Regions from separate parts of the Candidatus Symbiopectobacterium sp. NZEC135 genome, predicted to be linked through region 1. Evidence: predicted binding sites of a transcription regulator. Region 1 holds the regulator's gene; each other region holds the start of a gene.
What was found. The regulator LexA, encoded in region 1, represses DNA repair genes until DNA is damaged. The targets are predictions, from matches to a motif close to TNCTGTATGTACATACAGNA.
Positions count from the first base shown of each region.

Region 2: the regulator LexA is predicted to act here: its motif matches at 2,658-2,677, upstream of uvrA (excinuclease ABC subunit UvrA).
Region 3: the regulator LexA is predicted to act here: its motif matches at 2,965-2,984, upstream of rmuC (DNA recombination protein RmuC).
Region 4: the regulator LexA is predicted to act here: its motif matches at 5,194-5,213, upstream of sulA (SOS-induced cell division inhibitor SulA).

Region 1 covers NZ_JAGFPF010000047.1:499-6,948, forward strand. The annotation lists partial or broken gene plsB (glycerol-3-phosphate 1-O-acyltransferase PlsB) at 1-944, opposite strand, end outside; gene J5224_RS18280 (diacylglycerol kinase) at 1,073-1,441, shown strand; gene lexA (transcriptional repressor LexA) at 1,562-2,173, shown strand; gene zur (zinc uptake transcriptional repressor Zur) at 2,240-2,761, opposite strand; gene J5224_RS18295 (pirin family protein) at 2,859-3,560, opposite strand; gene J5224_RS18300 (LysR family transcriptional regulator) at 3,669-4,565, shown strand; gene J5224_RS18305 (glutathione S-transferase family protein) at 4,594-5,589, opposite strand; gene J5224_RS18310 (DoxX family protein) at 5,777-6,172, opposite strand; gene J5224_RS18315 (YqjK-like family protein) at 6,362-6,450, opposite strand, start outside.
Region 2 covers NZ_JAGFPF010000008.1:44,176-51,973, reverse strand. The annotation lists gene uvrA (excinuclease ABC subunit UvrA) at 1-2,495, opposite strand, end outside; gene J5224_RS06810 (single-stranded DNA-binding protein) at 2,803-3,345, shown strand; gene J5224_RS06805 (hypothetical protein) at 3,449-3,973, opposite strand; gene J5224_RS06800 (LacI family DNA-binding transcriptional regulator) at 4,261-5,307, opposite strand; gene J5224_RS06795 (metal ABC transporter ATP-binding protein) at 5,656-6,363, shown strand; gene J5224_RS06790 (metal ABC transporter permease) at 6,360-7,211, shown strand; gene J5224_RS06785 (metal ABC transporter substrate-binding protein) at 7,242-7,798, shown strand, end outside.
Region 3 covers NZ_JAGFPF010000033.1:20,509-28,306, reverse strand. The annotation lists gene ubiJ (ubiquinone biosynthesis protein UbiJ) at 1-326, opposite strand, end outside; gene ubiE (bifunctional demethylmenaquinone methyltransferase/2-methoxy-6-polyprenyl-1,4-benzoquinol methylase UbiE) at 351-1,106, opposite strand; gene rmuC (DNA recombination protein RmuC) at 1,369-2,919, opposite strand; gene argH (argininosuccinate lyase) at 3,135-4,505, opposite strand; gene argB (acetylglutamate kinase) at 4,615-5,388, opposite strand; gene argC (N-acetyl-gamma-glutamyl-phosphate reductase) at 5,412-6,416, opposite strand; gene argE (acetylornithine deacetylase) at 6,645-7,793, shown strand.
Region 4 covers NZ_JAGFPF010000092.1:1,904-9,701, forward strand. The annotation lists gene helD (DNA helicase IV) at 1-1,472, opposite strand, end outside; gene J5224_RS22410 (YccF domain-containing protein) at 1,698-2,144, shown strand; gene yccS (YccS family putative transporter) at 2,165-4,294, shown strand; gene J5224_RS22420 (TfoX/Sxy family DNA transformation protein) at 4,395-5,012, opposite strand; gene sulA (SOS-induced cell division inhibitor SulA) at 5,235-5,744, shown strand; gene ompA (porin OmpA) at 6,104-7,192, shown strand; gene matP (macrodomain Ter protein MatP) at 7,278-7,754, opposite strand.

The DNA of each region.
Region 1 (6,450 bases):
AGCAGGTAGTCCATGTGACTACGGTGGCAAGGCACGTAAACCAGTTCATGGCCGTCCTGTGCCAACTGACGCACGCGCTCGGCATTATGTACGTTAATGCCTTGATACAGACGGTTCCAAGTCCAGCTCAGAATGCGATCGGAAAGCCGCACGGCTTCATAAGAGAAGTCCGCTGCGATCTCTTCCATCAGGGCGATGGCATTCTGTTGCGCTTTCTCATGGGAAATTTTCTTGCTGCGCGCCTCATCTTCAACCGCTTTCTTGATGGCCTTGGAGTCCAGCAGCTTATGAAATAATTCCTGACGTACCGGCAAACGCGGACCAACGGCGGCCAGACGCTGACGAGCAAAGTGCATACGGGCGACACGCGCCAGTTTGTGCGCTATGGTTTTGTCAGTGCCGTGTTCGGTTGCCATGTGGCGCAGCGACACGATGCTGGAGAAGCGCACGAAGCTGTCGCGACCCAGCCAGATCACCGCAAAGAACTTCTCAATGCCGTTCAACAGACGCAGATGTGGTGTCGCGCCGTGTTGTCCTTCACGGCCTGGGGAGCGGCCAAACATGACAGAAACCGGCACCATCTGTACATCGAGATAGGGATTGTTGCGGTGCAGATCCAGATAATCGTGGAACAGTTTGACGGATTCCTGCTTGGGCGTGTAATAGCGGAATACGCGCGGACCATCGTTAATAAACACGTGGCTGGGCAGTGAGATACCGTCAATTTCAGTGGGTTCCAGCGGATCGGGCAGTTCTAACGCTTGGCATTTTGCGCGCAGCGTCAGTAAATCCGCCTGTGAGTTATAGGGCAGCACATAAAGAATGGGGCGAGAAGGATCTAGCCCTAACTCCGCCACGGGATCGTTAGGAATTATCTTGCTTTTCACTAACAATTTAAGTGGGAAATTCAGTAATTTATAGTAAATTTTACGCCAGCCGGACATAACAACCAGAAGCCTCTTGAGTAGCAATGCGCCGCAAGGATACCAGAAAGTACACGGGAGATCTGTGGTGTGAGACAACGGTGTTACGGGAAAATTGCAAAAAATCTCTGATAAACGGATGAAAAAACATGAATAAGGCTACCGGGATAACGCGGATTATCAAGGCAACGGGATACTCTCTCAAAGGGCTGAAACAGGCATGGCAGCACGAAGCCGCATTTCGGCAAGAACTGATGCTGCTGGTCGTGGCAGTGCTGGTTGCGTGTTGGCTCCCCGTGTCACTGTTGGAGCGCCTAGTGCTGATTGGCGTGGTGGTGGTGGTGGTGCTGATGGAGTTAGTCAACAGCGCAATCGAGGCCGTCGTCGATCGCGTGGGGATGGAGCACCATGAACTCTCTGGGCGCGCTAAAGATATCGGTTCGGCGGCGGTGTTTGTGGCCTTGGCCTTTGCCGCCGTTGTCTGGGTGAGCATTCTCTGGCCGCTCGTGCTGGGGTGATTTCAGCGTGATTTTGAGGCAAAGCGCATAAAAACACAGGTATTTGCCTCTCTGTGATTCCCAAGCCGCGATGACCTGTATATACTCACAGATAAACTGTATAAACAACCAGGGGGCGGAATGAAAGCATTAACAACCAGACAGCAGCAGGTCTATGATCTGATTCGCGATCATATTGCGCAGTCCGGCATGCCGCCAACGCGTGCCGAGATCGCCCAGCAACTGGGTTTCCGCTCACCCAACGCGGCGGAAGAGCATTTGAAGGCGCTGGCACGTAAAGGCGTGATTGAAATTGTCTCTGGCGCATCGCGCGGTATCCGTCTGCTGATGGAAGATGAAAATGTTGGCCTGCCGCTGATTGGTCGTGTTGCTGCGGGTGAACCGCTGCTGGCGCAAGAACACATCGAGTGCCACTATCAGGTCGATCCGGCCATGTTCAAACCGCACGCAGACTTTCTGCTGCGCGTCAGCGGTATGTCGATGAAAGATATCGGGATACTGGACGGTGATTTGCTTGCCGTGCATAAAACGCAAGAGGTGCGTAACGGGCAGGTCGTGGTGGCACGTATTGAAGATGAAGTAACGGTTAAGCGCTTAAAGCGTCAGGGTAATACCGTGCAGCTTCTGGCGGAGAATGAAGCTTTTGCTCCCATCGTGGTTGATTTACGCGAGCAGAGTTTCACTATTGAAGGGCTGGCCGTCGGTGTTATCCGCAACGGTGAGTGGAGCTAAACACCGTTAGCCGACAGGGCGTTTCTTTTTGGGAAAGCCTTGTCGATGACGTGATGCGCCCTCAGCTCAGCGGCCGGGTTTCGCATTTTTGATGGGCACCGTATGGTCGTGATGACAGTGTCCATGTTCACGGCAATCAGCCACTTCCTGACAGGCTTCGCACAGGCCGTGTGCCTCGACTACGCTGTGACGCAGCGTGAAATTGGCGCTTTGTGCCAACTGCTGAAGAATGGCTTCAATGCCTTCCGTCTGACGTTCCGTCACTTGCCCGCAGCGATCGCAAATAAACAGCGCTGAAGTATGGCTATGTTCTTCAATGTGGTGACACATGACATAGCTGTTGGTCGATTCCACACGATGGATAAACCCTTGCTCCAGCAGAAAATCCAGAGCGCGGTATACGGTAGGGGGTTTGGCTTGCGGTTCTGAGGCACGCAGCAGATCCAACAGATCGTAAGCACTGATCGCGCCGTGTTGTTGAGCCATCAGCCGAAGCACTTCGAGTCGCTGTGGCGTAAGGCGCACGTTGCGCTGTTGGCAAATACTTTCCGCCTGGGCAAGGAGTTTGTCTTGGTCGCTTGAATCCATTGGCCTGATCCTACCGCATGATGATGAACATGTTGCCCATCTTACCATGTAAGGCGCGGATCGCGCTGTGATAATCCATCAGCAGGTCGAATGTGCCTCAGGCAACCAGATCGATAAGCAGCGCGCGCAGCGGGGCTTTGGCGCGGATAGTCAGCTGTTTTTCCTGCTGAATGAAGGCGCCATCTCCACACTGTAACATCGTTGCGTTCTCTTGCGGCGTCATGGCTTCCATCGCACCGTGAACCACCTGAAAATAAGCGCGGTTGCCGTTGAGTGCAAACGTATGCTGTTCACCTTCGTTCAATTGCAGATGGTGTACCCAGACCTGCTGGCGAAGTTGCAGGCTGCCGTTTTCACCTTCCGGTGAGGCGAGCAGTTTGACCTTGGCATCGCACAGAGCAAGTCGTTGCAGGGCGCTGTTTTCCCGTGAAGGACAGGCATTGAACCACAGTTGCAAACGCGTTAGCGGCGTTGTGTCGCTGATGCTGTGCTCGCTGTAGCTTACCGCAGGCTGTGCGGCCAATAACAGAACGTCGCCTGCTTTTGCCCGGATATGACCCCCGTTGCTGTCGCGATATTCCGCTTCACCTTGCAACAGAATATTTAAAATATCGACTTGCGGGTAGGTGCGCGGCTGAAATGCTGAGCCTGGCTTGAGGACTTCCTGATTCAACACGCGCAGTGACGCAAAGCCTAACAGCTCAGGATCGAAATAATGGCCGAAAGAGAAGGTGTAGCGCGCTTGCAGCCAGCCGTAGTCAGCTTGACCGCACTGTTCCGCTGTTCTGCATATGATCATGGTTCTGTACCTCAAAAATTATACTAAACAGATAGTAATTGTGTGGACGTTGGATTGTTAGCTAGTTAATCTGGTGGGTATATTCAAAATTCCTGAATGAGTGAGTAAATGGCAAAAGAACGGGCATTAACGCTGGAAGCGCTGCGAGTGATGGACGCCATCGATCGCCGTGGCAGCTTTGCGGCGGCGGCTGATGAGCTGGGGCGCGTGCCGTCGGCGCTGAGCTATACCATGCAGAAGCTGGAAGAAGAGCTCGACGTCGTGCTTTTTGATCGCTCAGGTCACCGCACTAAATTTACTAACGTGGGGCGTATGTTGCTTGAGCGGGGGCGAATCCTGCTCGAAGCCGCCGATAAACTGACCACCGATGCGGAAGCGCTGGCGCGCGGCTGGGAAACCCATATCACTATCGTCGTTGAAGCGCTGATCCCGACCGAGAAACTGTTTCCTCTGCTGGATAAGCTGGCGCAGAAAGCCAATACCCAGGTGTCATTGCTGACTGAAGTGCTGGCTGGTGCCTGGGAGCGTTTGGAACAGGGGCGGGCCGATATCGTGATTGCGCCTGATATGCACTTTCGCGCCTCTTCCGAAGTGAACACGCGCAAGCTGTACACCATGAACAACGTTTACGTCGCCAGCCCGGATCACCCTATTCACCAAGAGCCTGAACCGCTGTCGGATGTAACGCGCATAAAATATCGCGGGATTGCCGTGGCGGATACCGCGCGTGAACGCCCGGTATTGACCGTGCAACTGTTGGATAAGCAGCAGCGTTTAACGGTGAGTTCTATTGATGATAAACGCCGCGCGCTGCTGGCGGGATTGGGCGTGGCGACCATGCCTTACCCCATGGTCGCCAGAGATATTGCCGAGGGGCGCTTGCGGGTCGTCAGCCCGGAATATTCCATGGAGAGCCAGATTATCATGGCGTGGCGTCGTGACAGCATGGGCGAGGCAAAATCCTGGTTCTTGCGCGAATTGCCCAAAGTGCTGAACCAGGCGTGATGTGATGCTCAGGCCTATCGTTTGTTGATTACACCGTCTGTCCATTAAATCTGTCGCGCCCGTGCGGTGCGCTCAGATCGTTTTCTGGCCCGATGGAAATAATGCCATGCGGATTGATCGTACCGTGGCTGCGGTAGTAGTGATGGCGGATATGCGGGATGTTGACGGTATCTGCAATGCCGGGAATTTGGTAAATATCCCGCAGGAAACCGAACAGATTCGGGTAGTCTGCCAGCCGACGCTTGTCACACTTGAAATGGGTATGATAAACCGGATCGAAACGCAGTAACGTGGTCCACAAACGAATATCCGCTTCAGTCAATGCGTTGCCTGTCAGGTAACGCTGCTGTCCCAGACGGACTTCCAGCGAATCCAATGCCTCGAATACGCCATTGACCGCTTCATCATAGGCGTCTTGCGAGGTCGCAAATCCCGCCTTATACACGCCGTTATTGATGGTGGGGTAAATCCACGCATTTAACGTATCAATCTGCGTGCGCAGCGCCTCCGGGTAGTAATCGCCGGGCGTTGCGCCAATGCCATCAAACGCCGCATTGAACATGCGGATAATATCGGCGGATTCATTGCTGACGATGGTGTGGCGCGTTTTATCCCACAGTACCGGAACGGTAACGCGCCCGCTGTAATCGGCGTTGGCATGCAGGTAAAGTTGGTAGAGAAATTCGTGCTGGTAGAGTGAGTCACCAGTGGTGTAAGGAAAATCGATGCCGAAAGTCCAGCCCTGATCCAACATCAACGGATGCACCACGGACACACCGATGTACTCCTGTAACCCTTTAAGCTGACGCATGATCAAGGTGCGGTGCGCCCAGGGGCAGGCGAGCGAAACATAGAGGTGGTAGCGATGGGGTTGGGCCTCGAAGCCTCCTTCGCCCGTGACGCCCGGCGCGCCATCCGGGGTTATCCAGTGGCGAAACTGTGCAGTGGTACGCTTGAAGTGCCCACCTGTCTTGCTGGTGTCATACCAGGTATCGTGCCATACGCCATCGATTAGTTGTCCCATGGGTCCTCCATCATCAATGTAAAAACCAGGGCGCAGAGTACTGCGCCGCTGGTGCGAGGGTTATGCCTGGTGTTGGCATCAAACTACGTTGGTATAAAACTACGTTGGTATAAAACTACGTTGGTATAAAACTACGTTGGTATAAAACTACGTTGGTATAAAACTACTTTGGTATAAAACTACGGTGTTACCACTTTTTATTCAAAAGACGGTCGATGCTGAAAGCGCCAGGGCCCGTTACAGCCAGCAGCAGATAGCCGCCTGCGATGGTCAGGTTTTTCAGGAACATCAACTGGTTTACACCTTCGGCAAAGTTGGTGTGAAACAGCAGGGCGGTCAGCAGTGTGAATCCCGCCGTGAAAAGGGCGACAGTGCGAGTCAGAAGACCGAACAGCACCGCCAAGCCACCGCCCAGCTCCAGCAGAATGGTCAGCGGCAGCAGAAACGTCGGAACGCCCATGGCCTGCATGTATTGCGCGGTGCCCGCATAGGCATCACCCAGTTTGCCGTAACCTGCCACGATGAACAGGATTGGCATAAAGATGCGAGCGATAAGCAGCGCAGTATTTTCTAAATTTTTCATCATTTGTCTCCAAGGAAAAGGGGGGCTGGCAACAAGTCTGTATGCCGCGCTACAGCAGGATATCTCTGGGGATATCATCTGCACATCCGGTATGGAGCAAATACTATGGGGGAAACGGTTTGGATTCCAGCGAGTTAAATTGTCTGTTTTTTTCAGAAAATCTGAATATGTGCTCGCAATCCGTAGTGCTTAGCGGGGCGACAACGTTTTGCGCAGCAGTCTTAGTGTCCCCAGCAAGCCAATGCCGCGTCTGGCCCAGCGAATCAGCCGATTTGGGT
Region 2 (7,798 bases), on a different contig from region 1:
CCGGAGAGCGTGGTCGCCGACTGTCCAAGACGAATATAAGAAAGCCCGACGTCGATAAGGGTTTGCAGCTTACGCGCCAACGCTGGAATGGCATCAAAGAAGTCACGCGCCTCTTCAATGGTCATTTCCAGCACTTCGTGAATGCTTTTACCCTTGTATTTGATTTCCAGCGTTTCACGGTTATAGCGTTTGCCTTTGCACTGATCGCACGGCACATAAATATCCGGCAGGAAGTGCATCTCCACTTTGATGACCCCATCGCCCTGACAGGCCTCACAGCGCCCGCCGCGCACGTTGAAACTAAAGCGCCCGGGGTTATATCCGCGGCTTCTTGCCTCTGGCACACCGGCAAACAGCTCACGAATTGGCGTAAACACGCCGGTGTAGGTCGCCGGGTTGGAACGCGGTGTGCGCCCAATCGGGCTTTGATCGATATCGATCACTTTATCAAAATGTTCCAGACCGTGAATTTCACGGTACGGTGCCGGTTCCGCCAGCGTTGCGCCATTGAGCTGACGTTGAGCCAGCGGAAACAGCGTATCGTTAATCAGCGTTGATTTACCGGAGCCAGAGACACCGGTGATACAGGTGAACAGCCCGACGGGTAGCGTCAGCGTAACATCCTTCAGGTTGTTGCCTTTGGCTCCCACCAGCTTCAGCACTTTGGTCGGATCTGCAGGGACACGTTGCGACGGCACTGAGATTTTTCGCTCACCGCTCAGGTACTGGCCAGTCAACGATTCTGGCACCGCCATAATCTGTTCTACCGACCCTTCCGCTACCACCTGACCGCCATGCACCCCCGCACCCGGCCCGATATCGATCACATGGTCCGCTGCACGAATAGCATCTTCATCGTGTTCCACCACAATCACCGTGTTGCCCAGATTGCGCAGATGGATCAATGTCTCCAGCAGGCGTTCGTTGTCCCGCTGGTGCAAACCAATGGAAGGCTCATCCAGTACGTACATCACCCCCACCAGCCCGGCACCGATTTGGCTCGCCAGTCGGATACGCTGCGCTTCACCGCCGGAAAGCGTTTCGGCAGAACGCGACAGCGACAGGTAGTTCAATCCTACGTTCACAAGGAATTTCAGGCGATCGCCGATCTCCTTCAACACTTTTTCAGCAATCTGCGCGCGCTGCCCGCTTAGCTTCATGTTTTGGAAGAACGTCATCGCATGGCCGATGCTCATGTCGGAAATCTGTGGCAGCGTAGTCTTTTCCACAAACACATGGCGTGCTTCTTTACGCAGGCGTGTTCCGCTGCAACTGGCACAAGGACGGTTACTGATAAATTTGGCCAGCTCTTCGCGCACCGCGCTTGATTCAGTTTCCTTGTAACGCCGCTCCATGTTGTTCAACACGCCCTCGAAAGGATGGCGTCGCACGGACGTATCGCCACGATCGTTGATGTATTTGAACTCGATAGTGTCTTTCCCGGAGCCGTAAAGAATAACGTGACGAATTTTTTCACTCAGGCTGTCGTAAGGTGCCTCGACATCAAAACGGTAATGCTCCGCCAGTGAACGCAGCATCTGAAAATAGTAAAAGTTGCGTCGATCCCAGCCGCGAATCGCGCCACCCGCCAGGGACAGCTCGCCGTTTTGCACCACACGTGCCGGATCGAAAAACTGTTGCACGCCCAACCCATCACAGCTCGGACAAGCACCAGCCGGATTGTTGAAGGAGAACATGCGCGGCTCCAGCTCATGCATGCTGTAGCCACACTGCGGGCAAGCAAAATTGGCGGAGAACAGCAGTTCAGGCTGCTTGCTGTCATCCATATCTGCCACAATGGCGCTACCGCCGGAAAGCTCCAGCGCGGTTTCAAACGATTCCGCCAGACGCTGTGCCAAATCGTCACGCACTTTGAAACGATCGACCACCACTTCAATGGTGTGTTTCTTCTGTAATTCCAGCTTGGGCGGATCGGAAAGATCGCACACCTCGCCGTCGATACGCGCGCGGATATAGCCCTGTGTCGCCAGGTTTTCCAGCGTTTTTGTGTGCTCCCCTTTGCGATCTTTAACAATGGGGGCGAGCAGCATCAGGCGAGTCCCTTCCGGCTGTGCCAGCACGTTATCCACCATCTGGCTGACGGTCTGCGCCGCCAGCGGTACATCGTGATCCGGACAGCGCGGCTCACCCACGCGGGCAAAGAGCAGACGCAAATAGTCGTGAATCTCGGTGATGGTGCCCACGGTTGAGCGCGGGTTATGCGACGTGGATTTTTGCTCAATGGAAATCGCCGGTGACAGCCCTTCGATATGATCGACGTCCGGTTTCTCCATTAAAGAGAGAAACTGGCGCGCATAGGCAGACAAGGATTCAACGTAGCGCCGCTGCCCTTCCGCATACAGGGTATCAAACGCCAGCGACGACTTACCGGACCCCGACAGCCCGGTGACCACAATCAGTTTATCGCGCGGAATTACCAGATTGATATTTTTGAGGTTATGAGTACGGGCACCACGAACTTCGATCTTATCCATTCACATACATCCCGGAGTTAACGCTATTTTCATCATCCCGCAGGCGGAGATAACCGGTACGAAACGTGCAATTATGACACAAAAAAACACCCGCTGCGTTTTTTAGCACCGCAGAGGGCGGCGCAGTGGGGGGGGACAAGCAGGAGAAATACGCTAACAAAAAACTGAATAAATATCCAGTATTCTAATGCAACAATGTAACCAATAAAAAAAGTGTGGATGCAACATCGCGGGTACTCAGCACAGTGCTGGCATGTTATGATTTCTGGCTTAGACTTTACGTATTGACTCATCAGGAGACACAAGCATGGCCAGCAGAGGCGTTAATAAAGTGATTCTTGTCGGGAATCTGGGGCAAGACCCGGAAGTCCGTTATCTGCCGAACGGTGGTGCCGTTGCTAACCTGACTCTGGCCACGTCAGATACCTGGCGCGACAAGCAGACCGGCGAGCAGAAAGAGCGCACCGAATGGCACCGCGTTACCCTGTACGGAAAGCTGGCTGAAGTAGCTGGAGAATACCTGCGCAAAGGCTCACAGGTGTATGTTGAAGGTCAACTGCGCACGCGTAAATGGCAGGATCAGGGTGGGCAGGATCGTTACACCACGGAAGTGGTGGTAGACATTTCTGGCTCCATGCAGATGCTGGGCGGTCGCCAAGGCGGTGGTGCACCGGCAGGCGGCAACGCAGGCAACAACGCACCGCAGGGTGGCTGGGGACAACCGCAGCAGCCTCAGGGTGGTCAAGCCTTCAGCGGCGGCGCACAGCAAGCACCGCGCCAACAGAACAATGCGCCGATGCCTGGCGGCAATGAACCTCCGATGGACTTTGACGACGATATTCCGTTCTAAGTTGTTGGTTCAGCAAAACCATAACGCCCTGCTTTAGCAGGACGTTATGGTTGAAGGATTCATGTTGAAATATTCATAATGGCACGACACCAACCACCATCCGCTATTTCACCATTCCCCCGTTATACAGCTCATCGCCCCTTCCCGAATTAATCATTCCATTAGCATACTGCCGACGCTCAGAGCGTACTCTCGCACTCTGAGCGCGATCTTCCAGATATTGATCTTCTCGTTCGCGCATCACTTGCATGTTTTTTTGTGACCGATTAAAGCTGGCACAGGCTCTTTTACTCAACGTATCAATGGTTGCCTTGATATTTTCCAGGTTGGCCATTTTTGATGCATGATGTGGGTAAGAAGAGGTTTCTATTTTACCTGTCAGCTGCTTTACACGCGCGCTTACCGTATCTATATCGGTTAACACCTGCATAAGACTGTTTGCACTAGGACGCTGCCAGAGTGTCGGATTTCGCAAATTGCGATTAAACGTCGTCACCTGATTTTCAACGTATTTCACGGCCTTTCTCAATCCCAGGATATCCTTCATACGGACCGTTTTGGCGCTGGTTGTAATTTCTCTATTGGCCGCACTGGTTTGATTACTGTTTGCTGTCGAGATACTTATCATTACCGCTGATACCCTTGCGTTATTAAATTCAGCGGAAATGCTATAAGGTGATCGACGGATAATCTTCCATTTACAGTTCGCTATCAGGGCCCCGTCCGGCGTCTGAATCGATTATCGCAACGCGTGCTGTGTTTCCCGCTCTGCTACCTGTGCTTTTGCTGCTTTTTGCATTATTCGCGCAAGCGGGAGAGCCCAACATCATGTTGATAAAGGTATTCAGTAGCTAGAGCGCGGCGAGCTGGTTAGCGTACTGGTCGAGGCCACCACTGCACGATTTTAGTCGGCAATCAAGGGAGTGCGCTGAGGCACTTTACCGATTCTCGCACCACCAAATGTCCCGCCAATTCAACATGCTGCGTCACCCCCAGCGACTGTGCGGGAACCAATTGCTGGGTTAATAATTGCAGTGCGGCTCTGGCAACTGCATCAAGCGGCATGTGCACCGTGGTCAGTGATACCGGCAGCATATCCAGTGGCAAAATATTATCCATGCCCACCAACGACATATCATCTGGAACGCGAATCCCACGCTGTGCCAGCGCATCCACCACGCCCACCGCCTGATTGTCCGCCGCGCAAAAAATCGCGGTCACGCCAAGGCGGTCAGGATGTGCGGAAAGCCAGCACAGCATGGCGTCGCGCGCAGTGAGGGGATGAAAATCAGGCAAAGCAAGAATCAGCGACTCATCGACGGCAATCCCTGCCTCCAGCAAGGCATCACGGTAGCCGCGCTCCCGTTGTTTAATGGTGGAGCAAGACGACCAGGTTAAATGCAGAATTCGCCGATGTCCGTGTTCTATCAGATGGCGAACGGCACAGGCTGCGGCGGCATGGTTAGCGGGGGTAACACGGTTTAAACGCATCGCGGGATCTTCACCGTTGATCAGCACGGCAGGTATTCCACTTTTCACCACCGCCTGCAACAAGGGGATACGCTCGTCATTGACGATCACAATGCCACTCTGCCGCATACCTTGCAGCGATGCGCTCATTTGATCTTCCGTTATGGCATCATGATCCGAGGGAAATGGACGCAGTCGGATATTACGCTGTACGCACAAGGTTTTAAGGGCATTGATCAATGACAGGGAAACCAGATTGTAATCACTTTCCAGCATCAGGTTACGTGGCGCTGCCAACAGAACATGGCGCAAGGGATCCAAGGCTTCGGCCACCGGTTTCGCCAGTTTATGCAGCGGGTAGCCTTGTTCAGCGGCAATCGCCAGTATCTGCTGTTTGACTTTGGCACTGATCGGCGCAGTACCATTTAATACACGAGAAACTGTACTGATAGAGACGCCTGCACACTCCGCTATATCCTTTAATGTTGCCATTGTTCCTTCATCCCTGTGTTTGCGAGGCTCACGATAGACGGTTTTAGCAAAAAAGCACTCAACGCATCAGCCCCCTTTCCTACCGTTTATCTCTACACTGTTGAGGGTTAACGCAATAACAACCACAAGAACATTTGCACGCTGACAAGGGCCAAAGCCGCCATGTCACATTCTCTTACGCCTTTCTGTTGGCGTTTTAATTGTTATATTATAACATAACAATTAATTTCTCTCTGTATGGCACTCACGAGTGAGCTTCTATTCTCTTTCCGCCTGGGCGCGTATCAGCATCGCACTGGCACTGTTGGCGTTGTTGTGGGCGCTGGTCGCCTGGGCGGTATCGCTACCATGATCGCGCTGCACAACCTTACTTTCGGCTACACCGCAGCTTCACCGCTTGGCACGCTGAGCGGCAGCTTCAGCGCGGGTTCACTGACGGCCATCGTCGGTGAAAACGGCAGTGGCAAATCGACACTGTTAAAAACCCTTGCCGGACTGATTCCTCCCTTGGCAGGCTCGCTGGCGCACGATGGCAACACACTGCCGCGCATTGGCTATTTGCCACAGCTGTCAGAATTCGATCGCCAGTTTCCGTTGAGCGTCATGGATTTGGTGTTGATGGGCAGCCTGCCGCAGCGCGGCCTGTTCGGTGGGCTCACGAGTATCTGGCGGCGCAATGCGTATGCCGCGCTGGAGGCGGTCGCGATGATCGCGTTCGCCACCCGCCCTATCGGCCATTTGTCGGGAGGCCAGCTCCAGCGAGTCCTGTTTGCCCGCTTGCTGTTGATGGACGCACCGGTGCTGCTGCTGGATGAGCCGTTTACCGGTGTAGATGCCGAAACAACGCAGGCTCTGCTGGCCTTGATCCACCAACGTCACCAGCAAGGATGTACCGTTCTGGCGGTGCTGCACGATCGTGACATTGTCGAACGCCATTTTCCGCTGGTGCTACAACTCAGCACCGCAGGCCATCGCTGGGGGGCAACCCACGATATATTCGCCTCAGCGCGCTCCGTGTCCCACGGCGCACAGGCGCGGATCAGGGCGGTCGTATGATGACAATAAGTCTCCTTTCACCGCTGGTGGAGTTCGGGTTTATGCGGCGCGCGCTGGTCGGGTGTATCGCGCTCACACTCAGTGCCACGCCGCTGGGTTGCTTTTTGTTGCTACGCCGCATGAGTTTGATCGGCGATGCGCTGTCGCACGCGGTATTGCCAGGCGTTGCCATCGGGTATCTGCTCTCCGGCATGTCGCTGTTGGCAATGGGGACCGGTGGGTTTATTGCTGGGCTGACAGTGGCGCTGCTTTCCGGTTTTGTCAGTCGTAAGACAGCGTTAAAAGAGGACGCCAGCTTCGCCGGACTCTATCTGGGTTCGCTGGCGCTCGGCGTAACGTTAGTGTCACTGCGCGGTTCCAGCGTCGATCTGCTCCACGTGCTGTTTGGATCGATTTTGGCGGTCGATCGCGGCGCACTGATCGATATCGGCCTGATCTGTTCAGTCTCGATACTGCTGTTGGCGTGGCTCTATCGTGCGTTGGTGATCGAGTCGTTTGATGCCACCTTTATGCAGCTCGCCTCACCGCGAGGGAGAACGCTGATCCACGCGTTATTTCTCGCGCTGGTGGTGCTCAATCTGGTGGCGGGGTTTCAACTGCTGGGCACGCTGATGACGGTCGGTATGATGATGCTACCCGCGACCTGCGCCCGTTTCTGGACAACGCGCTTGCCCGTCATGCTGGCCGTTTCGGTGTTGGTGGGCATCGCATCCAGCCTTATCGGCCTGCAGTGGTCCTACTATACCTCACTGCCCGCCGGGCCTGCCATCATCCTGACCGCCACGCTGTTTTTCGCGTTCTCGGTCGCTTTCGGCGCTGAGGGCGGCATGCTTCGCCTGCGCCGCTAATATCATCCACATGTCATCAATGAGGACATCATGAAACATCCTGTTATCGCACTGGCACTTTCCAGCCTGTTATTCAGCACGTTTGCAATGGCAAAACCGTTGCAGGTTGTCGCGAGCTTTTCCGTTTTAGGCGATATGGTCAGCCACATTGGTGGCGATCGCATCGTCGTCACCGATTTGGTCAAGCCCAACGGCGATCCCCATGAATTCGAACCCTCGCCGCAAGACAGCAAAACGCTGGCGAGCGCGGATCTGGTTGTGGTTAACGGACTGGGCCTGGAGGGCTGGTTAACGCGTCTGGTATCCGCTTCCGGTTATCAAGGGAAAGTGGTCACTGCCTCGCAGGGCATCCACACGCTGTCGATGGAAGAAGAGGGAAAAACCCAGACCGATCCGCACGCCTGGAACAGCGCGGCGAATGGCGTTATCTACGCGCAGAATATCATCGATGCGTTAGCCAGCGCGGCACCGCAGGATGCTGACTATTTTCGCCAGCAGGGAAAAGCCTATATTCAGCAACTTCAGGCACTGGATGATTATGCCAAGAAAACCTTTGCCGCCATTGCGCCAGAAAAACGCAAAGTACT
Region 3 (7,798 bases), on a different contig from region 1:
ACAAGGTGTTGGACAACTTGTATATCCCCTTCAATCACCAGTTCACCACGACGCATCAGCGATGAAAGCTGCTGGCGATCGCGCAACGTGAGCAATACGGGTATCCGGGTTTCCAACTGACAATCTGCCGTGTCAGCCCACTGGCTTACCACATCAACGCGGTGTTCACCAAAGACCAATACCAGCGGCACAGGCAGTTCTGCTAACACAATTTTTAGCGTTTTTCCCTGTAGTCGCTGGCGCGCCGCTTTCAAGCTACTTTCGCGAAAAAGCAGGCTATTTAACGCCGTTTCCAGCGCGGCAGTCAGCACAGACGTTATCAGCATCAGCGTTTCCCACTATAAAACAACTTAAAATTTGAACCCACGGTGTAACGCGACAATGCCTCCCGTGAGGTTGAAGTAGTTTACACTGTCAAAGCCTGCATCCACCATCATGCCCTTCAGCGTTTCCTGGTCCGGATGCATACGTATCGATTCCGCCAAATAACGGTAGCTGCCCGCATCTTTGGTCACCATATCGCCAATACGTGGCAAGACATGGAATGAATAGAAATCATAGACTTTGCTGAGCGGTTTCAACATCGGTTTGGAAAACTCCAGCACCAGCAAGCGGCCGCCCGGTTTCAAAACGCGGAACATGGAGCGCAGCGCCTTGTCTTTATCCGTCACGTTGCGTAAACCGAAAGAAATCGTGATGCAGTCGAAATAGTTTTCTGGGAAGGGCAGCGCCTCCGCATTGGCCTGAACATAGCTGACGTTATCAATAATCCCCAAATTGCGGAGCTTTTCGCGTCCCACTTTCAGCATGGAAGCATTGATATCGGCCAGCACCACTTCCCCTGATTCACCGACCAGACGTGAGAACTTAGCGGTTAAATCCCCCGTTCCGCCCGCCAGATCCAGCACGCGCTGGTCGCGACGGACACCGCTGCACTCAATAGTAAACCGTTTCCAGGCACGATGAATCCCGAAGGACATCAAATCGTTCATCAGGTCATATTTTCCCGCTACTGAGTGAAATACGCCCGCTACCATGGCCTCTTTATCGTTTTTATCGACAGTACGAAAACCAAAATGCGTGGTTTTCTCCGGATCGTTAGTCATGTTCTTCGCCCTACTTTTCCAAATCAGAATTGTGGTCAATCCCCTTTGCGCGCTATCGGCTGGACTCGCCGCTCATATTGCGCTGTCGAGCATTAGCGCAACACGAGCTTGGCGTGTCTGTGCGCGTTTCGCATCAACAATCGAAGAGGAACATCGAATTTTGAAACTACCCCTTAATGGGGAGAGTGTAACAGACCAGGCCCAAAAACCCACCGCTCTGATGCACTGAATAAAGTTGTAAAACGTGAACATACGCGACGCATCACAGACGATTCGAGATTTCTGTATCCGTGCCTTGCACGTGTTCCCCCATAGGCGAGGTATCTGTTTGAATCGTTTCAGACAGCGTTTCCAGACCGTCAGCTTCAGCAGAAAGCACCGCTTGCTCTGCCACGTTGGGATTTATGGTACGCTTAACCTCAACGCCAAGGGAACGGAAACCTTCAACCTGGGCTATCAGATTGCCACGCCCGGAAGTCAGTTTATTCATGGCCTGCCGGTAGCTGGCCTGTGATTTATCCAGACTTTGCCCCAACGATGCCATGTCTTCGACAAAGAGACGCAGTTTATCGTACAGCCGAGAGGCACGATCGGCGATCTGCTGCGCATTGCGGCTTTGTTGTTCATAACGCCACAGATTGGTGATAGTACGTAACGCGACAAGCAGCGTGGTAGGGCTCACCAGCATGATGTTGTGTTGCAGGGCTTCGCTGATCAATTCAGGATGGCGGTCGATAGCAACCAGAAAGGCAGGCTCGACAGGGATAAACATCAACACATAGTCCAACGAGCGCAACCCCGGCAACTGTTGGTAGTCCTTATTACTCAGCAGGCGGATATGCCCGCGCACGGAGGCGATATGCTCGCTGAGTGCGCTGGCGCGTTCCTCGTCGTCCTCACTGTTAAAGTAGCGCTCATAGGCCACCAACGACATCTTGGCATCAATCACCACATCTTTGCCCTGTGGGAGACGAACGATCACATCGGGCTGCATGCGCCCGTTTGCGCCCGTCTGGATACTGACTTGCGTTTGGTATTCATGGCCTTCACGCAAGCCGGAAGCCTCAAGTACGCGTCCCAGCACCACTTCGCCCCAGTTCCCCTGGGTTTTATTATCGCCTTTCAGGGCTTTCGTCAGGTTGACCGCCTCTCGCGCCATTTGCACGTTAAGTTGCTGCAACTGACGAATTTCATGCGCCAGCGTGTGGCGTTCACGCGCTTCGCTGCCGAACCCCTCCTGAACCTGACGACGAAAACCGTCCAGTTGTTCCCGCAGCGGCGTCAGCAGTTTATCGAGGCTCTGTTGATTTTGCTCATCCGCCCGGCGACCGCTGTGCTCAAAAATCCGGTTAGCCAGATTTTCAAACTGTGTCGTCAAGCGTTGCTCGCTGTTGATTAACAAACGCTGTTTTTCCTCAGCGGCGAGGCGCGTCTCTTCCAGACGGATGGTGACTTCACGCAGTTCTGCTTCCTGCGCACCGTTTGCTTCACGCAGTGCGCGCAGCTCCTGGTTGAGTTGGTTGCACTCTTCTTGCAACCGAGCCATAACCAGCAGCTTTTCCTGATGGGCAGTAAGTTTACCGTGCATCAGACGCAGCTCCATATCATCCTGACGCAGACGCTGTTCGTCCTTATCACGCGCGAGCTGAAGTTCACGTACCGCGCTTTGCGCCTGCTGTAACGCTTGCTCTTGTATACGTTGTTCCGTTTCTTGCCGAGCGCGGCGTTGCTGGTAACGCAGGCTGGCAACCAGCCATCCCACCAGCACCCCGACCGCCCCGCCGCCTACACCGTAAAAGAGGGTGATATCCACGTCGCATTCCTTTCGTTATCGCCACTGTCCGTCAAGGTAAATTGATACTGTATGCATGTCCAGAAAGAATAACGCAGGCCAACGTAAAGCGGCATCGTTGTCGGCGGTGAAATGGTTAAAATGCGAGACGTCTTGCGTTATAACTTATGGTCATTGGCTGAATAAAAAAGGGCCGGAAATCCGGCCCTGATACAGGTGACAGAGCGCTATCGCTATTACAGACGCCCTTTGGCATCGGCAATCGCCTGTGCGACCTGCTGTGGTGACACGCCACCTTTCGCCGCGCGTTTTTCCAGACAGGATTGCAGCGACAGGATGGGATACACGTCATCGCCAATGGTGGCACTGAATTTCTGCAAATCCGCCAACGGCAATGCTTCCAGCGGTTTACCTTGTCGAATGGCTTCCACCACGGCCTCACCAACGATGTGGTGCGCTTCGCGGAACGGAACGCCTTTTGCCACCAGATAGTCTGCCAGTTCGGTCGCATTGGCGTAACCCTGCTGCGCCGCTTCCTGGCAGCGTGGACGACGGACCTGAATACCTTCCAGCACCAGTGCCGCCATCATCAGGCAGTCATGCCAGGTATCGAGTGCGTCGAACAGCCCTTCTTTGTCTTCCTGCATGTCTTTGTTGTACGCCAGCGGCAAGCCTTTGAGCGTCATCATCATGCCAGTCAGCGCGCCTTGCACCCGACCCGATTTACCACGAATAAGCTCCAGCGCATCCGGGTTTTTCTTTTGCGGCATCAGGGAGGAACCGGAGGTCACACGATCGGACAGCTCAACAAACCCGGATTCACCACTGTTGAAGAAGATCAGATCTTCAGCAAAGCGCGACAGGTGCACCATGCCGATCGAGGCATTAGAGAGCAGTTCCAGTACGTGATCGCGGTCTGACACCGTATCCAGACTGTTACGCGTAGCAGATGCAAAACCCAGCCAGCCTGCCAGTTGCTCACGATCGATAGGATAGGCCGTCCCGGCCAACGCGCCGCAGCCCAATGGGCTGACATCAAGACGTTTTAACGTATCTTCCAGGCGGCTTTCATCACGAGCCAGCATTTCATGGTAAGCCAGACACCAATGGGCAAAGGTCACCGGCTGGGCACGCTGCAAATGGGTGTAACCCGGCATCACCGCATCCTGGCTCACCTCAGCGGTAGCCACTAACGCAACACGCAGTTGGCGCACCGCCAGTTGCAGTTCGCTGATTTGTGCTTTACACCAGAGCTTAAGATCGGTGGCAACCTGATCGTTACGGCTGCGACCGGTGTGGAGCTTTTTACCCAAATCGCCCACTTTGTCGATCAGCTTCTGCTCTACCCAGCTATGAATATCTTCGGCATCGCTTTGCAGAATCTGTTCTGGGTTGGCTTGCACCTCAGCCAGCAGTGCGTTCAGCGCCTGCTCTAGCTGCTGCTGTTCCTGTTCGCTGAGTACATTGACCGTCACCAGCGCTTTTGACCAGCCGATAGAGCCGACGATATCTTGCTCCGCCAGACGGTAATCAAACCGCAGCGAGTCATTAAATTGTTTGAACCGCTGATCTGCCGCCTGACTGAAACGACCGCCCCACAACGCCATAACCGATACTCCCACAATGTGCTTCAATGTCTTGTAACCATGCGGGCGGGCCCGCATGCTCGCGTCCGTTACCTTACGGCCAACGGAAATGCCTTACAGATTAACAGATTTACGCCAAAATCCGCGTGCCAATCGGCGTACCGTTAAACAGCGCGGGCAGTTGATCCGCATGACGCCAGCTCGCGATGTCTACCGGGCGCCCCAACGCGCGAGCCGCATCCAGCGCTGCGTTGACTTTAACGATCATGCCGTCGGTAATAATGCCTTGCGCAATCAGTTGCTCTGCTTTCTGCGCGGTCATTTCCGCAATACGTTGGCCTTTGCCATCGAGGATACCGCTCACGTCCGACAGCAGGATCAAATCAGCACCCAGCGTCTCTGCGAGTGCGGTTGCAGCCTGATCGGCGTTTACGTTCATCAAATCGCCTTGTTCGGTGATGCCGATAGAACTGACGATTGGCAGATACCCGGCGCTCAGCAGCGCATTGGGCAGATCGGCAGAACCCGCCTGGGCTTTGCCCACGTAGCCCAGGGATTCATCCAACTGCGTTACTATGGTCATGCCGCCATCGGCCAGGCACAGCCCCACCGCGTTGATGGCGTGTTTCTTCGCCCAAGCCAGCAGCGTTTTATTGGCTGAACCCGCCAGCGCACCGGTGATGATGTCGATCTGATCGGCCGGTGTCACGCGCAGCCCGTTTTTCTTCACCACGGGTAACGCCAGTTTTTTCATCAGGTCATCCACCAGGCAGCCGCCGCCGTGCACAATGACCAGCGGACGCTGGTATTGCTCACGATAGGCAACCAGCGCCGTAAACAGACGCTCCAGCGCTTCTTCGCTGTCCAGTAACACACCGCCCAGTTTGATAATTAACGGATTCATCGCTTTCGTGCCTCAGGATTATGTCAGAGCAAAGATTGGGTTTCAGGGAAACCAAAACGAATATTCAGGCACTGTACAGCTTGAGCCGCCGCGCCTTTAAGCAGGTTGTCTTCCGTGGCGACCACAATCAGGTGCTCATCCTGTACGGAGAAACCGATATCGCAAAACGGCAAGCCGACAACCGATTTTAACGCCGGAACGCCTTTATCGTAGAGGCGCACCAGCGGTTTGTCGTGATAGGCATTGTGGTAGGCTTCCGCCACATCCTGCGCGCTGACACCCGGTTTCAGGCGGCAGGTAATGGTCGCCAGAATCCCACGCGCGAAATTTCCCAGATGCGGCGTGAAGATCACGGGGATGCCCAGATGGGTCGCAATTTCAGGTTGGTGACGGTGATTGAACACGCCATAGGGTTGCAGGCTCACTTCACAGAAGCTGCTGGTGAGTGACGCTTTACGTCCGGCGCCGCTCACGCCGCTGACCGCATTGATAACCGGCCATTGGTCGGTGTTGAGTAATTGTGCATCCACCAAGGGCTTCAGTGCCAGCTGTGACGCCGTCGGGTAACAACCGGGGACGGCAATCAGCTGCGCGTGCTTGACGCGCTCCGCCTGAAACTCGGCCAAGCCATAAACTGCCTGCGCCAGCCAGTCAGCATGTTGATGCTCGAAACCGTAGTAACGGCGATAAAATTCAGCATCCTGCACGCGAAACGCGCCGGAGAGATCGAACACCACGCAGCCCGCAGCCAGAAACACCGGCGCAAGATCGTGGCTCACTTTGTGGTCGGTCGCCAGAAACACCACATCGATGCCTTTGGCGGCTTCGGCGGCATCCGTCAGCGCCTGTACCGGCAAATCGATGATGCCTTTCAGTTGAGGGTGCAGGTCAGAAATGCGTTTGCCCGCATCAACGCTCTGCGCGGATACCGCAAGTGCGGTAAGGTTCATCTGAGGGTGACGATTCAGATAGAGTGCAAGTTCAGCGCCAGTATAACCACTTGCGCCAACAATCAACGTATTCAGCATGGGATCTGCATACCTTCCACTAAAATGATGTAAACAAACAGTGTCGTTAAAACAGGGTATCTACAAAACGCCAAACCCGCTAACGGTATTCGACCGTTGCAGGTGTAGACTATCAGGTAATGTCTCATTCAAGGGTTAGAAACAGTTTCCTTTCGCTACGCGTTATTGTATTTTTATTCAAAATAAATGCATGAATATTGATACTATCCTAACATAAGGCTGTCAACAGTGAAGATGAATTTACCCCCATTTATTGAGCTGTATCGGGCGTTGATCGCGACGCCTTCCATCAGCGCCACCGATCAGGCGCTCGATCAGAGCAATGAAGCATTAATCAATCTGCTCGCCGGGTGGTTTGCCGATTTAGGCTTTCACGTTGAGGTACAGCCCGTGCCCGGTACGCGGCATAAATTCAATCTGCTGGCACGCATCGGCCAAGGTCAGGGTGGCTTGCTGTTGGCCGGGCATACCGATACGGTGCCGTTTGATGATGGCCGTTGGACGCGCGACCCCTTTACCCTGACAGAACACGATAACAAGCTTTACGGGCTGGGCACTGCGGATATGAAAGGCTTCTTCGCCTTTATTCTGGATGCACTGCGCGATATCGACCCGGCAACGCTAGCCAAACCGATTTACGTGCTAGCGACCGCCGATGAAGAGACCACCATGGCGGGTGCCAAATATTTCTCTGAATCCACGCAGATACGCCCGGACTGCGCCATCATCGGCGAACCAACGTCACTGCAACCGATTCGCGCCCACAAAGGCCATATGTCAAACGCCGTGCGAATTCAGGGACAATCCGGCCATTCGAGCGATCCGTCGCGCGGCGTAAACGCCATCGAACTGATGCACGATGCCATCTCCCACCTGATGGTGTTGCGCAATACGCTGCAAACCCGTTATCACAACGCCGCGTTCCATATCCCCTATCCGACCATGAACTTCGGCCATATCCACGGTGGCGATGCGGCCAACCGCATTTGTGCCTGCTGTGAGTTGCATATGGATATCCGCCCGCTTCCGGGATTGACGTTAAACGATTTGAACGGTCTGGTGACGGAAGCGTTGGCACCGGTCAGTGAGCGCTGGCCGGGACGCGTCAGCGTCAGCGAGCTGCATCCGCCGATCCCCGGCTATGAGTGCCCGGTGGATCACGCGTTGGTGGGTGTGATTGAGAAATTGCTGGGCGTGCCAACGGACGTGGTGAACTACTGCACCGAAGCACCGTTTATCCAGACGCTGTGCCCGACGCTGGTGCTCGGCCCCGGTTCGATTGAACAGGCCCATCAGCCGGATGAATACATCGACACCGCCTTCATTGCTCCGACGCATAAATTGATCACCCAGATGGTGCAACATTTCTGCCGGTAAACGCG
Region 4 (7,798 bases), on a different contig from region 1:
CCAAAGTGATGCTCAAATGCCGTGGTCAGCGTCAGTTCCGCGCCACTGAAACGGTAAATCGCCTGCCAGTCATCACCGACAGCAAAAAGGCGGGTACGCAGATTCTGCCTGCGTAGCGCCGCTAACAGTTGCGCGCGCTGGGGCGAAATATCCTGAAACTCATCGACCAGAATGTGCTTCCAGGGGCTGATAAAACGCCCTTTATCCAGCAGATTTACCGCTTGGTGGATCAGACCGGAAAAATCCACCGCCCCTTCCTCTTTTAATGCTGCTTTCCAGGCTTTAAGCAAAGGCGCCATTAAACGTAAACCACGCTGCAAACGCGGGCGCTGTTCCTCATCGGCTAGCGCCAGCATGTCATTTTGGCTCCCGCCCTGCATGCGCATCAGCCCGAGCCAGCGATCCAGACGACCACTCAGACGCGCAGCCAGACGCGTATCCAGCCAAAATTCGCCATCCGGCACATTCCACGCCATCTCCTCGCTCAGCCACTCACGCCATCCTTTGGCCTGCGCTTTCTTCTCCGCACACTGTTGCTGCCAGGTTTTAATCAGCAACTCATGTCGCTGCGCGCTATTGCTTTCCAATCGGCTGATAACCGGCGCCTTACGCGTAGCCTGTTGAATAATATGCAGTGCCAGCGCATGGAATGTTTTGGCCTGCACCGCATCCGTGTGCAAGCACGCCTGAATACGTTCGTTCATCTCCTGCGCCGCTTTACGACCAAAGGCCAGTAACAGGATTTGTTCCGGCATCGCTTCGTTGCGGTGTAGCAACCAGGCGACACGCGCCACCAGCACCGATGTTTTGCCACTGCCCGCCCCTGCCAGCACCAATACAGAATCTTCACCATTAATAACAGCGCGACACTGCGAAGCATTCAGCGGGGTGGTTTCAACGCCGTCAAAAAAGGCCTGCTCCAGCGACAGCGTTTTTTCCATCCAGGCTTGGTTACAGGCGGTTCTGCACGATTCCCCCTCAGCGAGCCACTGCTGACAAAGGGTGTAACTGTCACAACAGTTGATAAACGTCGTCAATCTCTCGACCGGCAGCGGCAAAGCGGCGAGCGTGGCACGAATCGCTGTCTGTAACTCAGTCAATGCCTGACGTGAAACCCATCCTTGGTGGTTCGTCCGTTGCTCAATATCGGTGACCTGACGCTGCAACACATCGGCACACACCGCGCTCATGTCGTCACTCCACTGACGCCACATTTTCATCAGATAACGGTAGAACTGCTGGGTTTCCTGCCATTCGGTGCCATGCAGTCGCACAACCTGATTTTCTGGCAGCACAAACTCCAGTTCCCCCCACACCAGGCCACGCTTACACTGAATATCCAGTAATTGGTTAAAGGGAATAACATACTCGTGTTTCTCACCGCTCACCTGAACGCCTGCATTGAGCAGCTTCACCCGATTGTAGGGGTGTTGCGCCAGATGTTTGCCTAAAGAGGTTGCTTTCAGTTCCATTTTCGTTACGCCATGAAAAAAACGGCTTTTCGGTAGTTTACCTGCGACACAGACCCCGCCTCCAGTGTTAAAACACGTTAAGATATCCCTGCGCTTGATGTAATATTCTTGCTGATGACATCATACGCGATGTGTGCTGAAGCAATGCCATGGGATGTCTGTATTTTGTAATGATAGATGCCCTATCTATGAGACCTTCGCTACGCCTGACATCATGGAGCAACAATGCGAGCCGTATTGAACATTCTTAATTTTGTGCTGGGCGGATTTTTCACCACGCTGGCATGGTTTATTGCAACGCTGATCAGCATTGTGCTGATTTTCACCTTGCCACTGACCCGATCATGCTGGGAAATCACCAAGCTATCACTGCTCCCCTACGGCAATGAGGCCGTTCACATCGATGAGGTAGAACCTGAGCGTAAAAATGCCGTATTGAGTGCGGGCGGGACAGTCCTCAACGTCTTCTGGTTTATTCTTTTCGGATGGTGGCTGTGTATATCGCATATTGCCAGCGGCATTGCGCAATGCCTAACGATTATCGGTATTCCTGTCGGCATTGCCAACTTCAAACTGGCGGTCATCGCACTGTGGCCTGTAGGTCGTCGCGTCGTTTCTATTGAAGAGGCACAAGCGATACGTGAAAGAAACGCGCGTCGTCGCTATCGCTAACCGTCGGTAAGGAACAGACGTTGTTGACTTTTATCTCAGGATTCCGGCGTTACCTCTACAATAGCGGTTGGTTGTACAACGCGCGTATATTCATTGCCCTGGCTGGCGCTGCGTTGCTGCCCTGGTGGATGGGCCAACCCATCACCACCATTCCGTTAACGCTTGGCGTGGTGGCCGCAGCGCTGACCGATCTTGACGATCGGCTAACCGGCAGATTACGCAACCTGTTTATTACGCTACTCTGTTTCTTTATCGCGTCGGTATCCATAGAACTGCTTTTTCCTTACCCGTGGCTCTTCGGCATCGGGCTGGCCTTTTCAACGGCTGGTTTTATTCTGCTTGGTGCATTGGGTCAGCGCTATGCCACTATTGCTTTTGGTGCTCTGCTAATTGCCATTTACACCATGCTAGGCGTGTCCCTGTATGACAATTGGTATCAACAGCCACTTTTGCTGCTCGCCGGGGCATTGTGGTACAACCTGCTGACGTTGTTGGGGCATGTTGTCTTTCCCATTCGTCCTTTGCAGGACAGTCTGGCACGATGCTTTGAGCAGCTCTCCCACTATCTGGATGCCAAAGCAACACTGTTTGATCCCGATATTGATGAGTCGACCGATAATCCATTGATCGATGTAGCACTGGTTAACAGTGATGTGGTGGCAACGCTCAATCAAGCCAAAGCCTCATTGTTAACTCGGTTACGCGGTGATCGTGGACAGCGTGGCACTCGCCGCACGCTGCACTACTATTTTGCAGCACAAGATATTCACGAACGCGCCAGTTCCTCGCACGTGCAATACGCGCAGTTACGTGAAACGTTTCGCCACAGTGATATTCTTTTTCGTTTTCAACGTTTACTGACAATGCAGGCACGCGCCTGTCGCCAATTGGCGCAATCCATTCTATTACAGCAAAAATACCAGCATGATGGACGTATCGAGCGGGCGTTTGTTTATTTGGATGCCGCACTGCACGCTTTTTTTGCCAAAGATGGCGCAAATTCGGCCCAAGGAAAAGCATTACACCACCTGCTAAATAATCTGCGCGCCATTGATGCCCAGTTAGTGAATATCGAATCAGAGCAATGGCTGGAATCGCAGCAGCAGATGGAAGAAAGTCTGTCTGATGATGGGCTGACTGGCTGGAGTGATATTCGGCTGCGCATCAGTCGTCATCTTACACCGCGTTCAGCCTTGTTTCGTCACGCTATCCGTATGTCTGCCCTGCTCTGCGGGGGGTATGCGCTTATTCAACTGACACACATGCAGCACGGCTATTGGATTCTGCTTACCAGCCTGTTTGTGTGTCAGCCAAACTACAATGCGACGCGGCGGCGTTTGGCGTTACGTATTATCGGGACGCTGGCAGGCATTCTGATTGGGATACCGGTACTCTATTTTGTGCCCTCGCTTGAAGGACAACTCACTCTGATTGTTATCAGCGGTGTACTGTTCTTTGCCTTTCGCAACGTACAATATGCCCATGCCACTTTGTTTATTACCCTATTGGTTTTGCTCTGCTTTAACTTGCTGGGTGAGGGTTTCGAAGTGGCAGGACCTCGCATTCTGGATACGCTGATTGGATGTGCCATTGCCTGGGCTGCCGTCAGTTTTATCTGGCCGGACTGGCGTTTTCGTGGTTTACCTGCGGTAATCGATAAAACCATCAACGCCAACTGCCGATATCTGGATGCCATTCTCGAACAGTACCATCAAGGTAAAAGCAACAGTTTGCGTTACCGTATCGCGCGCCGCGATGCGCACAACGGCGACGCGGAGCTGGCCTCTGTCGTCGCAAACATGTCTTCTGAACCCCATGCCATCAGAACTACACTCGATGATGCGTTTCGCTTTATGTGCCTTAACCATACGCTGTTAAGCTATATTTCAACGCTCGGTGCCCACCGAGAAAAAATGGTGATGCCGCAGACGTTGCAACTACTCGATGATGCCGTCTGTTACATTGATGCAGCGTTGAATCATCCTGACATTGACGTACAAACGCAGCGTGAAGGATTGCTGATACGTCAACAGCAGGTACAACAGCTTGCCCCCGATCCAGACAGCAAGGAGCAACTGGTCTTGCAGCAAATCGGCCTTATCATCGATGTCTTGCCAGAACTGACGCAGTTGAAAGGGGCTATTCGGTGACGTACGCACCGTAAAAACAGGTGCAGAAGGAAAAGCGCAAAGCGTAAAAACCCTGTAGCGCGGCATCATTGCCTGTAACGATACCGCGCAAGTTAGCCTGTCAGGTTTTAGGCAACGGCGCTGAATGGTGTTTATACCATTCAATCAGCTCGTTTCTTACCCCTTTTGGCAACGCAGCCTGATGCGTTCTGCAAATCGCCCCCGCCAACGCCAGTAAAATATTCACACTGGCATGTTTACTGACAGCCTTTAACTTCAAGTAGCTCTCCTTTGCACCGTGTTGTTGCAGCTCATCAGCATTTCTGATTCCCGCTTTCCATAACATCCGCTCGAGATCGTGATTCAGATTGGGTAAATCCTTTAACCGTGTGCAAAGCTCACGTTCTGATTTATCCTGCTCTGCGCCCTCAAGCGACATTTTTGCCAATTGCAGCAGTTGCGTCGGATCTTCCCATAATACCTCCCCCACCAAATAGTAACTCAATGGTACGGGCATGCCCCGTTTGGTATAAACCAAATGCGGCATATTCAGTGCAAGGAAATGTGGCTCACAACGCTTGCTCGCACGTAAATAAAGCTCCCCGTTGGAGATAAGACCAAAGATGGTTTTATTTGCCGCGATGCTATAACCGCCAAATTGAGAACGGGTGGTAATTTCTCCCAACGAGGAGAAAGAAACTTTTGATTGCAAAATCCTTTTTTTGCATAACTGATTCATACAACACCCTTTAGTATTGAAAATCAATCCTCTGTCTGTATATGTGTTCTTAACGTGTTAAAGTAATTAATCACAAGGTTGGTAAGGCTTCAAACATAAAATGTGATCTCCGCCCACTGCCATGCCAATAATGCGAAGCGCTTCCAAAAAAAAGCAGGTTGATTTTCGTCCATAGCCGATATACTGTATGCACATACAGTAACACTAAGGATGAAACCCATCATGCGTGCGCACTCTATTCGTTCAGAACGTCATCAGCCAGCCCCACTGCACAGCGCTCCATTGCCACGGAACGCAGTTGCAGGCTATGGCAGCGGTATCATCAGCGAAATCGACTACAGTGTTGAACACCCGATGACAACGCTTCTGTTACTTCCCCTTTTGCAGCAATTAGCCGCGCAATCGCGCTGGCTACTGTGGCTTGCCCCACAACAAAAAATCAGCCGCCACTGGTTACAGCAATCGGGTTTACCCCTGGATAAAGTTATTCAGCCTTATCACCTCAACCCTAACGAAACCGTTGAGGCAATGGAAAAAGCGCTGTTAACGGGAAATTACAGCGTTGTCTTATGCTGGCTTGAGCACAATTTGACGGAAGAAGAAAGTATGCGTTTGAGGCAGGCTGCTCAAAAAGGAAACGCCTACGGATTTATCATGAGACCCCAGTGCATACGCAGAGAAGAAGATGGACTATTTTCTCGCCTAAAAATTCACTCAACGCTGTACCATTAAGTAAATTAAGAGTTTTCTCATCTGCGTATCATCATCTTGGTTTGTTTGACGCCCAAACCACGGATATGCAGGTGTGAAGCGCGTCAACCATTACGGATAAACGTTGCGATTCGCCAAAATAAACTATTATTTGTTAGGAAGTATGTATGAAACGCTGTTTTTTCTACAAGGCAGATCATATCGTACTTGTAACTTTCGTATCACGTTGTAGACTTTAACGCGCTGGAGTTGCTCTTTGCATAATGCCAATTAGTTGGCAGTACGTTATAAATTAAGAGCAGTGGCTTCAGTCAAGGATTTAACCAAAGGCCTATTGGCATTAATGCTAATTGCCGGTTTGGATGATAATGAGGCGTAAAATGAAAAAAACAGCTATCGCAATTGCAGTGGCACTGGCTAGCTTTGCTACAGTAGCACAAGCAGCCCCCAAAGAAGAAACCTGGTACGTTGGCGGCAAACTGGGGGTTTCCCAGTTCCACGACACCGGTTTCTCTGGTAATGGTTTTGACGGTATTAACAACAACCCAATCAAGAGCAAACTGGGCGCGGGCACGTTCGTCGGCTATCAGGCAAACCAATATCTGGGCTTTGAATTAGGTTATGACTGGCTGGGTCGCATGAAGTATGCGGGTTCCAACAGCAATCCAACTGACAGTGCCGCTTTCAAAGCTCAGGGCGTTCAGTTGGCCGCGAAATTAAGCTACCCGGTAATGCAAGATCTGGACGTATATACTCGTCTGGGTGGCATGGTATGGCGTGTTGACGCAAACGGTCAAAATGGTGGTACTCAGTTGAGCGACAGCGACACTGGCGTATCCCCACTGGCTGCTGTTGGTATCGAATACGCTTTCGATCGTGACTGGGCTGCACGTGTTGACTACCAGTGGACCAACAACATTGGCGACGCTGGCACCGTTGGTGCACGTCCTGATAACCTGCTGATGAGCGTTGGTGTTTCCTACCGCTTCGGTCAGGGTGATGCTCCGGCACCAGTTGTTGCTGCTCCGGCACCAGTTGCTGCACCAGCGCCAATGGTTGAAACCAAGCGTTTCACACTGCGTTCTGACGTTCTGTTCAACTTCGGTAAAGATACACTGAAGCCAGAAGGTCGTCAGTCTCTGGACCAACTGTACAGCCAACTGAGCAATCTGGATCCTAAAGACGGTTCTGTTGTTGTTCTGGGCTTCACTGACCGTATCGGTTCTGTAGAAGCTAACCAGGCACTGTCAGAACGTCGTGCTCAGAACGTCGTGTCTTACCTGGTATCCAAAGGTATCCCGGCTAACAAGATCTCTGCACGTGGCATGGGTAAATCCAACCCGGTTACCGGCTCTACCTGCGATAACACGAAACCGCGTGCAGCGCTGATCGACTGCCTGGCACCGGATCGTCGCGTTGAGATCGAAGTTAAAGGCATCAAAGATGTCGTTTCTCAGCCTCAGGCTTAAGTTATTCGTTTCTGAATAACCTTATACTGATAAAAAACCTCGCGATTGCGAGGTTTTTTTTACTTCATTTTTGAACTGGCCTTTATTATCCGTTCTTTTTTGTATCGCCGTCGTCTTGAGAAAGGATCGCTTTCAAATCCTGTTTGAGCAATGACATTTGATTCGCATAGCGCTCTTTGGACTCAGCATCTTCAATCAATTGCACTATGGTTTCCGACAACGTGGCATTACGACGGGTTGCCAATGCCGCCAACCGTTGCCAAACCAGATATTCAAGATCGATAGATTTTTTGCGCGTGAGCTGGCTTTCGGCATTGAAATGGCGCTTGCGACGTGCTCGTATCGTTTGTTTGAGGCGATTTTCCAATGCAGGGTTCATGCATTGTTTAATCCAGGCAAGCACCAGCACCGGTTGGTTCGCCATTTTTAGCAATGCGTCTACCGCATCATCCGCCGCACTTTGCTCAATAAAGCGCGTGATGGCTTCACCTTCCCGGTGTTTTTTCACCAGATATTTCCATTTCCAACCGCACTCAAGATTCTCTAGCTGTTGATATTTCATGATAAATTCTTCAGTGACCGTGTAACGCTTCCCTTAGCATAACA